2 regions of the Bradyrhizobium sp. IC4060 genome follow, and region 1 is predicted to be linked to the other one. Evidence: predicted binding sites of a transcription regulator. Region 1 holds the regulator's gene; the other holds the start of a gene.
What was found. The regulator PhoB, encoded in region 1, activates phosphate uptake and scavenging genes when phosphate is short. The targets are predictions, from matches to a motif close to TGTCATNNANCTGTCAT.
Positions count from the first base shown of each region.

Region 2: phnC (phosphonate ABC transporter ATP-binding protein) is a predicted target of PhoB. The motif match lies at 3,069-3,085, and genes of this name have one in related genera.

Region 1 covers NZ_JADYVJ010000010.1:186,811-192,442, forward strand. The annotation lists gene I6F16_RS27885 (aspartate aminotransferase family protein) at 1-118, opposite strand, end outside; gene I6F16_RS27890 (GcrA family cell cycle regulator) at 578-1,090, shown strand; gene phoB (phosphate regulon transcriptional regulator PhoB) at 1,390-2,097, opposite strand; gene phoU (phosphate signaling complex protein PhoU) at 2,120-2,836, opposite strand; gene pstB (phosphate ABC transporter ATP-binding protein PstB) at 2,848-3,669, opposite strand; gene pstA (phosphate ABC transporter permease PstA) at 3,666-4,511, opposite strand; gene pstC (phosphate ABC transporter permease subunit PstC) at 4,516-5,505, opposite strand.
Region 2 covers NZ_JADYVJ010000009.1:121,040-126,671, forward strand. The annotation lists gene phnE (phosphonate ABC transporter, permease protein PhnE) at 1-217, opposite strand, end outside; gene phnE (phosphonate ABC transporter, permease protein PhnE) at 214-1,101, opposite strand; gene phnD (phosphonate ABC transporter substrate-binding protein) at 1,169-2,077, opposite strand; gene phnC (phosphonate ABC transporter ATP-binding protein) at 2,153-2,968, opposite strand; gene I6F16_RS26125 (chloramphenicol acetyltransferase) at 3,143-3,814, shown strand; gene I6F16_RS26130 (alpha-D-ribose 1-methylphosphonate 5-triphosphate diphosphatase) at 3,811-5,004, shown strand; gene I6F16_RS26135 (DUF1045 domain-containing protein) at 5,023-5,632, shown strand, end outside.

The sequences.
Region 1 (5,632 bases):
TGAAATCGAGATAGCGATCGCCGTTGGTCGCGATCAGCCAGCAGCCTTCGCCGCGCTCGAAACCGAGGTCGGCCCTGGCGAAAACGGGGAGCAAATGCGGCGCTGCGCTGTTAGTCATGACGTCACTTGAATGTTGCGGACGGTGTGAGGCATGCATTGCGCGACGCACCATCGACCGGCCCCGGAAAACGAAACGTGCCGCCTTTTAAGGGCGGCACGTGGCACTATCTTATGCCTGGCAAGACGGGTGTCAATGCCGCCCGGAAAGCCTCGCGAAACGCTGATTCCGTAGTCTTGCGGTGCCGATTTTGCGGGTTTTTCACCACGGAACATGTGGAAGCGAGTCGGCGGACTCTTGCGCGGGAGTCACGCCATATTGTAGCGTTTGGACTGTCAGATACGACATCTCGTGCAGCAGTTCTGATCCCAGAAGTCCTCATGTACCGGCGTAAACGTTCGGGCGTCTTGAGCGCGCCCGGCGAGCCTTAAGGGATTCTGACGGCACGGGTTTTTCAAGGCTAAAGCATTCGCTGCGAAGGCCCCAGGATGGCAGGCGCGCAGCGAGGGAAAGGGTGCAATGACGGTTTTGACCTGGTCCGATGATCGCGTCGAGCAGCTGAAGAAGCTCTGGGAGGCCGGACTTTCGGCCAGCCAGATCGCGGCGGAGCTCGGCAATGTGACCCGCAATGCCGTGATCGGCAAGGTGCACCGGCTCGGCCTGTCCGGCCGCGCCAAGAGCCCTTCATCGGCAGCGCCGCGGCCGCGCAAGGCACGGCCCGCGCAGCATATGATGCGGGTGACCCGCCCCGTCGCGCGCGGCAACACCGCGTTGGCGCAGGCCTTCGAGGTCGAGTTGGAAGCCGAGCCGGTTACCTACGACAACGTGGTGCCGATGAGCCAGCGGCTGTCGCTGCTGGAATTGAACGAGGCGACCTGCCACTGGCCGGTCGGCGATCCCTCGAGCCCGGATTTCTTCTTCTGCGGCGGCAAGGCGCTCTCCGGCCTGCCCTACTGCGCCCAGCATTCGCGCGTGGCCTATCAGCCCGCAGCGGACCGCCGTCGCGCAGCACCGAAACCGGGCACGCGGTGAGCTTGCGGAATTCCCTGATCGCCAAGCTTTGATCGCCAAGCTTGATCGCCAAGACTGCAGCCGTCACACGATGACGGCTCCCAATCGTTCGGTGTCATCCCCGCGAATGCGGGATCCGTAACCGCGGGGCGCAATCGTTGCGCGAGATGGTCACTCCGAGTCTTCGCCAAACCACGTCCTGTGGCTAATCGCGAAGAGCGCAAGCGCTCGCGCTGAGATCCCGGGCTCACGCTGCGCGCGCCCCGGGATGACGGCCGAGATCGGCGCCGCAGTTCGCCAAACCAGCTGTCGCTGGCGCCTTACGTCTGCTCAGCCTTCGCGAAGCGATCGTCCAGCGCGTAGCCGGCGCCGCGGACGGTGCGGATCGGGTCCTGCTCGCGGCCGAGATTGAGCAGCTTGCGCAGGCGGCCGATATGCACGTCGACGGTGCGCTCGTCGATGTAGATGTCGCGGCCCCAGACGCTGTCGAGCAGCTGCTCGCGCGAGAACACGCGGCCGGGATGCTCCAGGAAGAACTCCAGCAGGCGATATTCGGTCGGACCGAGATCGATCGGCCGGCCCGAGCGCGCCACGCGGCGCTTGTCGCGGTCGAGCTCGATATCGCCATAGGCGAGCACGGTGGCGAGGCGCTCGGGGCTCGCGCGCCTGAGCAAGCCCTTCACGCGCGCAAGCAGCTCCGGCACCGAGAACGGCTTGACGATATAATCATCCGCGCCGGTCGCGAGCCCGCGCACCCGTTCGCTCTCCTCGCCGCGCGCGGTGAGCATGATGATCGGCAGCTGCTTGGTCTCGGGGCGGGTCCGAAGCCGCCGGCACAGCTCGATGCCTGACAGGCCCGGCAGCATCCAGTCGAGCACGATCAGATCGGGAATGTGCTCCTTGAGGCGGGTGTCGGCGTCATCGCCGCGCATCACCGTCTCGACGTCATAGCCGTCGCCTTCGAGGTTGTAGCGAAGAAGCTCGGTGAGAGCTTCCTCGTCCTCAACCACCATAATGCGTGCGCCCATGTGGTCGTAGCTCCTTAAGTCGTCAGGTGTTCGGCACCGTCGTGGCGAAGGTCGTCATGTCGCCCTTCGGCCGCTTGTCGGTGATCGCCTGGCCCTCGATCATGTAGAACACGGTCTCGGCGATGTTGGTGGCGTGGTCGCCGATCCGCTCGATGTTCTTGGCACAGAACATCAGGTGGATGCAGAACGAGATGTTGCGCGGATCCTCCATCATGTAGGTGAGGAGCTCGCGGAACAGCGAGGTGCAGATGGCGTCGACTTCTTCGTCGCCCTTCCACACCGCCATCGCCGCCGGCAGGTCGTGCGCGGCATAGGCGTCCAGTACCGACTTGACCTGCTGCTGCACGAGGTCGGTCATGTGCTCCAGGCCGCGGAACAGCTTGAGCGGATGGAAATCCGTCTCCAGCGCCGCGACGCGCTTGCCCATATTCTTGGCGAGATCGCCGATGCGCTCGAGATCGGTCGCAACGCGCATCGCGCCGACGATCTCGCGCAGGTCGACGGCCATCGGCTGGCGGCGGGCGATGGTGAGCACGGCGCGCTCCTCGATGCGCTTCTGCAGCGCGTCGAGCTCGACGTCGGTGGCGACGACGCGCTGGCCGAGCGCGACGTCGCGGCGGATCAGCGCGTCGACGGAATCGACGATCATGCGCTCGGCGATGCCGCCCATCTCGGCGACCAGGCGGGTGAGCTCCTGAAGGTCGCTGTCGAAAGCCTTTACGGTATGTTCAGAACCCATGTTCCGTCTCCTCAGCCGAACCGGCCGGTGATGTAATCCTGCGTGCGCCGATCGCTCGGCGACGTGAAGATCTTGCTGGTGTCGTCGAACTCGATCAACTCGCCGAGATACATGAAGGCGGTCTTGTCGGAAACGCGCGCGGCCTGCTGCATGTTGTGGGTGACGATCGCGATCGTGTAGTTCTCGGACAATTCCTGGATCAGCTCCTCGACCTTGGCGGTCGAGATCGGGTCGAGCGCCGAGCAGGGCTCGTCAAACAGGATCACCTCGGGCCGCACCGCGACGGTGCGGGCGATGCAGAGGCGCTGCTGCTGGCCGCCGGAGAGCGACAGGCCGGAGGCATTGAGCTTGTCCTTGACCTCGTTCCACAGCGCGCCACCGCGCAGTGCCTTCTCGACGCGGTCGTCCATCTCGGACTTGGAGATCTTCTCATAGAGACGAATGCCGAAGGCGATGTTCTCGTAGATCGTCATCGGGAACGGCGTCGGCTTCTGGAACACCATGCCGACCCGGGCGCGGAGCAGGTTGAGGTCGAGCTTGGGGTCGAGGATGTTGGTATGGTCGAGCAACAGCTGACCGTCGGCGCGCTGGCCCGGATAGAGGTCGTACATCCGGTTGAAGATGCGCAGCAGGGTGGACTTGCCGCAGCCGGACGGGCCGATGAACGCCGTGACGCGGTTGGTGCCGAGCGCCAGGTTGATGTTCTTCAGCGCGTGGTGGTCGCCGTAGTAGAAGTTGAGGTTGCGCGCCGTGACCTTGGCGGGCGCCTCGGGCAGGGGCTGCGAGCCGGGATGAACGGTCGGCGCGCTGACGGAAACAGACATTTCACTCATTTTGCAGTCCTCTCGGCGCCAAGGATGCGCGCGCCAATGTTAAGGGCAAGCACGGTCAGGGTGATCAACAGCGCGCCGCTCCAGGCGAGTTGCTTCCAATACTCGTAGGGGCTCTGCACGAAGTTGTTGATGGTGACAGGCAGGTTCGCCATCGTCTTGTTCAGGCCGAGGCTGAAGAACTGGTTCGACAGTGCCGTGAACAACAGCGGCGCGGTCTCGCCGGCGACGCGGGCGGTCGCCAGCAGCACGCCGGTGATGAGGCCGGAGCGCGCGGCACGATAGGCGATACGCTTGATCACCAGCGAGCGCGGCAGGCCGAGCGCGCTGGCAGCTTCGCGCAACGGATTCGGCACCAGCAGTAGCATGTCTTCGGTGGTGCGCACGACGACCGGGATCACGATGACGGCAAGCGCCAGCGCGCCCGCAATCGCCGAGAAGCCGCGCATCGGCACCACCACCGCGCCATAGATGAAGAGGCCGATGATGATCGAGGGTGCCGACAGGAGAATGTCGTTGATGAAGCGGATCACCGAGGTCAGCTTGTCGTTGCGGCCGTACTCGGCGAGATAGGTGCCGGCGAACAGGCCGAGCGGCGCGCCGATGCCGACGCCGATCACGGTCATGATCAACGAACCGACGATGGCGTTGCGCAGGCCGCCCTCGGTCGATCCGGGCGGCGGCGTGTCAGCTGTGAAGACCTGGAGGTTGAGCCCGGCCAGGCCGTTGTAGAGCAGCGTGACCAGGATCAGCGCGAGCCAGGTGACGCCGAAGGCGGCGGCTGCGATGCAGAGGCCGCGAATGACGATGTCCCAGCGGCGGCGGCGCGAATAGATCGGGTTCATGGCTTCACTTCCCGGCCTTGGTTTCGAGGCGCAGCAGCATCAAACGGGCGGCAGCGAGCACGAAGAACGTCAGCACGAACAGCAGGAGGCCGAGCAGGATCAGGCCGGACTGGTGCAGGCCGTCGCTCTCGGCAAATTCGGAGGCGATCGCCGCCGAAATCGTCGTGCCCGGCGCGAAGATCGACGAGGAGATCCGAAACGAGTTGCCGATGATGAAGGTCACCGCCATGGTCTCGCCGAGCGCCCGGCCCAGCGCCAGCATGACGCCGCCGATGATGCCGACGCGGGTGTAGGGGATCACCACGCTGCGGACGACCTCCCAGGTGGTGCAGCCGACGCCGTAGGCGGCTTCCTTCAGCACCGGCGGCACCGTCTTGAACACGTCGACCGAAATCGAGGTGATGAAGGGCAGCACCATGATGGCGAGGATCAGCGCGGCGTTGAACAGGCTGAGATAGGACGGGGGCCCTGCGAAGATCGCGCCCAGCACGGGGACGCCGTCGAACACCCTGATCATGAAAGGCTGGAAGGTGTTGGCCAGGAACGGGCCGAGCACGAAGAAGCCCCACATGCCGTAGATGATCGAGGGGATGCCGGCGAGCAGCTCAACCGCCATGCCGATCGGGCGGCGCAGCCATTGCGGGCAGAGCTCGGTGAGGAAGATCGCAATGCCGAGACCGACGGGAATGGCGATCAGCATCGCGATGAAGGAGGTGACGAGCGTGCCGTAGATCGGCCCGAGCGCGCCGAGCACCGGCGGATCGGCCGAGGGCGCCCAGCGCTGCGTCCACAGGAAGGAGATGCCGAACTCCTGGATCGCCGGGAAGGCGCCGACGATCAGCGAGATGATGATGCCGCCGAGGATCAGCAGCACCGAGATCGCGGACAACCGCGTGATCCAGTAGAAGGTGACGTCGCCGAGCTTGAACGCGCTCAAGGCCTTGGCGCGATCATATGGACCGGCAGCATCAATCACATTGCTCTCAACAGCCATCTCAGCCACGCCGATCCCCTATACCCGTTTTATGTACGCTTGTTGTTGGTGGCGCGCTCCGGATGCGGCAGGAGGCCGATCCGGAGCGGAGATCTTGCAGCGTCCCGGAACCGTGTCCGGGACACAT
Region 2 (5,632 bases), on a different contig from region 1:
TGGGCGGCAACATGAGCTGGACGAATTCGCCCAGCCTGACCATGCCCTGGGAGAGCCGATTAAAGGGAATATCGAGCTGGACGATCCCGAACAGGAACAGCCCGACCGCCCCGCCGACGAGTATTGCGATCCTTCCCCGCTGCCACCAATCGGTCCGGAAGACGTCGGGATACCGTTCGGCAATGCCGGCCCGGTTTTCAAAACTGAAGGAGCTCATCGGGTGCTTCCCTCCAGCCCGAGCAGGCGGTGTCGCAACCGTTCCGTCAGGAAGTCGATCAACATGACGGTAAGGACGATGAGCAGCAGGATGGCGCTGACGTCGGTGAAGTAGAACTTGCGAACCGCCTCGATCAGATCCTGACCGATCCCGCCGGCGCCGACGAAGCCCATCACGGCGGCGCCCCGCACGTTGATCTCGAACCTGAGCAAGGCATAGCTCACGAAGTTCGAGAGGACCTGAGGCAACGCGCCGAACCGAACGACCTGAACCCAGCTGCCCCCGCTTGCCGCCACCCCTTCGACCGGCTTGCTGTCGATGTTCTCGACAACCTCGGCGAATTGCTTGCCCAACGCTCCGGCGGTATGGATTGCAATCGCCAGAACGCCCGGCAGCGGCCCGAGACCAAAGGCCAGCACGAAGATCAGGGCAAACACGATCTCCGGCACGGTCCTGAAAAACTCCAGAACGCGCCGGGTGACGAAAACAGTCGTTCCTGATTTCACGAGATTGGCCGAGGCGAGGAAGCAAAGTGCGAAACCGCACAGCGCACCCGAGAGGGTGCCCATATAGGCGATCAGCAACGTATCCCCGAGAAGCCGTGCCCAGCGCGGCAATCCCCACAGCCAGTCCGCCAAATCGCTCCATGCGGTCGCGAACGAAAATTTGGGTGCGATGCTGACGAAATAGGCCGGGAAGCGCCAGAAGTTCTCGACAAAATTCCCGAGACTGACCTCGCCCATCCAGCCCGCGGCAATGGCAACGGCGATCAGGACGGCGGCACCGAGCCATACGCGGCGGCGCTTGGCGGCAATTGCGGCCGCATAGCGATCGCCAAGCTCACGCAGCCTGGCTTCCGGAAATTCGGGAACTGCTGTTCGCATGGGATGTTCGCGAGAGCCGACGGGCAGATCTTGCGATCTGCCCGACTTGTCCAACCCTTCGTTTCCCTCAGGATTTCTGCTTGCGAATGCTGTCGACAAACTTGGTCAGTTCGATCACGGCGTCATACGCCTTGTGGCCGACCTCGACGTAGGGCAATTGCTTCCCCTCGTAAATCTTGTCGAAAGCCGCCTTGTCCTTCACCGCAATTTCCAGCACTGCTTTCTTGATCGCCGCCTTGAGGTCGTCAGGCAGGCTGCTGAGATAGGCCATCGGCGAGTTCACGATCTGCTCGGACTTCATGATGATCTTGAAATCAGCGGCCTTCGCCATGCCCTTCCGTTCCATCCGGAGCAGGTTCGATTCCTTCTCGTCGTTCCACCAGTTGAACGCCGCGTCGCAGGTGCCCTGGGAAAGCCCGATCACCGCGTTTTCATGGCTCCCCGAATAGACCACCTTGGCGAAGAACTTTTCCGGGTCGATGCCCATCTTGTTCATCGCGAAACGCGGCACGTTGTTGCCGGAAGTCGAATTGGGATCGACGAGGCAGAGGTTCTTGCCTTGCAGGTCCTTAATGTCCTTGTAGCTCGAATCGCTTTTGACATAGAGAACCGAGTAATAGCCTTTGGTGCCGTCGCCGTTCACCTCGATCGCGAACGGTTCGACCTTCGCGCCAATGATGTAGGCACGCGCGTAGGACGCCGGGCCGTACATCGCAATGTGAATGTTTCCTGCACGCTGACCTTCGATCACCGCGGCGTAGTCGTTGGCGATGCGCAGCGTGACCTTGGTTCCAAGCTCGCGGGACAGGTACTCCGTCAGAGGCGTCCAGCGGTTGGTGGTGCCGGAGGCATTCTCGTCGGGGACTTTTGCGAAGATCAACTCAGGATATTTTGCCTTCCAGTCCTGCGCCGCAGCGGCTGAAACTGAAAATGCCAGGGCCGCCGCAGCGGCAACGATCGTACGACGGTCTATCATGACGTCTCCCATTTCAAGGTTATGAAACTGTCGAGTTCCGGCTCTACGACCAGGCTCGATTTAAAGAAGCAGCGATCAGGCCACGGCAACCGTGCGGAGGGCAGGAACTGCCGTGCCGACCGATGCATCCGCGGGCGCAACATCCATGACTTCATTCGCCTCGAGATCGTACAGCTCGCGCGCGATATGATCGGTCAAGGCCGCCGGCGCGCCGTCGAACACCACCCGCCCCGCGGCCATCCCGATCAGGCGGTCGCAATAGCTGCGGGCGAGATCGAGCGAATGCAGGTTGCAGAGCACGGTGATACCGAAATGCTTGTTGATGCGCAGAAGCGCATCCATCACGATCTTGGTGTTGCGGGGATCGAGCGAGGCGATCGGCTCGTCGGCAAGGATAATGTCGGGCTGCTGAACCAGCGCCCGCGCGATCGCCACGCGCTGCTGCTGACCGCCCGAGAGCTGGTCGGCGCGCTGGGCCGCGATGGCAGCCATGTCGAACTGCTCGAGCGCCGACATCGCGATGGCCTTGTCTTCTTCGGGCCAAAGCTGCAGCAGCGACCGCCATGTCGGCACCGTCGACAGCCGCCCCATCAGCACATTGGTGAGGACGTCGAGCCGGCCGACGAGGTTGAACTGCTGAAAAATCATCGCCGACCGCGCACGCCACTGCCGCAGCTCCTTGCCGCGCAGCGCGGTGACGTCGACGCCTTCGAACAGGATGCGGCCTTCGGAGGGCTCGATGAGGCGGTTGATGGACCGCAGCAATGTCGACTTGCCGGCGCCGGATCGCCCGATCACCCCGACGAAGCCGCCAGGGGAAACTTGAAACGAAGCATCGTCCACAGCGGCCTTCGCGCCGAAGCGACACGTCAGGCCTTCAACCACCAGCATCGAGGGGCTCCAGAGTAGCTGGAGCCAACCGCTAACGCCCGTGGTTAACACTTGTGTGACAAGGCTGCTGCAGTGCGGCCATCCTACGCACGTCATCCCCTGTCATCTCATTGTCACGACACCGTCATCCGGCCGCTCGAAGAAAGACGCCCGCCCTCGCACTTCGGATGCAACATGGCCGCCAAAGCTCTTTCGGTTCAGCCGACCGTCGATCCCTCGGCCAAGCTGCATGAGACCAGGCTTGGCGCCTACACCGAAGTCGGCGCGCGCACGATCCTGCATGAAGTCGCGATGGGCGATTATTCCTATGTCGTGAACGATGCGCAGATCACCTACGCCACCATCGGAAAGTTCTGCTCGATCGCGGCGATGACCCGCATCAATCCCGGCAACCATCCGATGCATCGCGCCACTCAGGCGCATTTCACTTACCGATCCAGCGCCTATTTCGAAGGTGAGAGCGACGATCTCGAGTTCTTCGACTGGCGCCGCCGGCATCACGTTCATATCGGCCATGACGTCTGGATCGGCCATGGCGCGATCGTGCTGCCGGGCCGCAACATCGGCACCGGCGCGGTGATCGCCGCCGGCGCGATCGTCACCAAGGACGTGCCGGCCTACAGCATCGTCGCCGGCAATCCGGCCCGCATCGTGCGGCGGCGATTCTCGGAGGAGATCGCCGGACGGCTCGCAAGGCTTGCTTGGTGGGACTGGGATCACGACAAGTTGCGCGAGGCGCTGCCCAATTTCCGCAAGCTCGGGATTGAAGATTTCCTCTCGTCATACGAAGCAAAAGCGAGCTCACTCGCCAATTCTCCTGCCAGCAAACGAAGCGCGGTCGCGTGACAGACATATTCATCGAAGGCGGCCGGGCCCTGATCGGCGCCGAGCTCGTCGAAACCTCCCTTCTCGTCTCCGGAACAGACATTGCAGAGGTCGACGCCTCTCGCGGCCGGGCGCGGCTGGCGCTGGATGCCCGTGACCTGCTGGTGCTGCCCGGCATCGTTGATCTGCATGGCGATGCCTTCGAGCGCCAGATGATGCCGCGCGCCGGCGTCGACTTTCCGATCGACGTCGCGCTCGCCGACAGCGACCGCCAGGCGATCAGCAACGGCATCACTACCGTGTTTCACGCCACAACCTGCTCGTGGGAGCCGGGCCTGCGCAGCGCCGACAATGCGCGCGGTCTGATGGAGGCGATCGAGCGGCAGCGTCCTCAATTCGCCGCCGACACCCGCTTCCACCTGCGGCACGAGACCTTCAATCTCGATGCCGAAGCGGAGATCGCACAGTGGCTCAGCGAGGGCCGCGTCGACCTGTTCGCCTTTAACGATCATATGGACGGCGTCGTTGCCGACATCTCCAACCCACGCAAGCGCAACCGCATGGTGGAGCGCACCGGTCTGTCGAGCGACGAATTCGACCGGCTGGTCGAGCGCGTGGTCTCGCGCGCCGACGAGGTGCCCACCTCGGTGTCACGCCTGGCCGCCGCGGCCCGCACCGCCGAGGTGCGGATGCTCTCGCACGACGATTCGAGCCCGGCGATGCGCCGGGACTTTCGCGAGCTCGGCGCCTTGATCGCGGAGTTTCCGATCAACGAGGAGACGGCGCGCGCAGCGGCCAGCCACGGCGATGCCATCGTCTACGGCGCGCCGAACGTCGTGCGCGGCGGCAGCCACACCGGCTGGACCAGGGCCTCCGACATGATCGCCAAGGGGCTCTGCTCGGTGCTGGCGTCTGACTATTATTATCCCGCGCAGCTGCTCGCCGCGTTCCGCCTGGCCGCCGATGGCGTGGTGCCTCTGGCTCAGGCCTGGGATCTGGTCTCCGCCGGCCCGGCGCGCGCGACCGGCCTCACCGATCGCGGCCTGCTCGCGGAGGGACGCCGCGCTGACATTCTCCTCGTCGACGACAACGTGAAGCTGCGGCCGCGGCTGATCGCGGTGATCTCAGGCGGCAGGCTCGTGCATCTCACCGACGCGACGCGGCTGCTCACCGCAGTGGCGGCCCCGCGCGAGACTGTCGTCGCGGCGTAAATTGGTTATGCTGAGGCAATGACAGGTTTCCCCCGCTACGCGATCTATTATGCCGCAGGCCGCGACAGCGCCCTCTCCCGCTTCGGCGCCGAGCTGCTCGGCTATGACGCCTACAGCGGCGGCGAGATTTCGTTTCCAGAGCAGGCGCTGCACGCCGCGCCCGACTGGCGCGAGGTCAGCGCCGATCCTCGCAAATACGGCTTTCACGCCACGCTGAAGGCGCCGATGGCGCTGGCGCCTGGCAATACCGAAGCCGAGCTGCTGGCCGCCTGCGCGGCCTTCGCGGGCAGGACACGTCCGATCCCGGCGATCCGACCAGTGGTCGATGCCATCAGCGGCTTCATTGCCGTTATTCCGGCCGAGCCGATGGAAACGCTCCAGCAACTTGCCGCTGATTGCGTTCGCGAGTTCGACCCGTTTCGCGCCGCGCTGACGGCGGAAGATCGCGCTCGGCGCAAGCCGGAGAAGCTCAGCGAGCGGCAGCGCGATTATCTCGACCGCTGGGGCTATCCTTACGTGATGGAAGAATTCCGCTTCCACATGACGCTGACGGGGCGGCTGGATGCGGAGCGGCGCGGGCCGATCCTTCAGATGCTGCGAACACGGTTTGCGGCGCTGGGGATCGAGA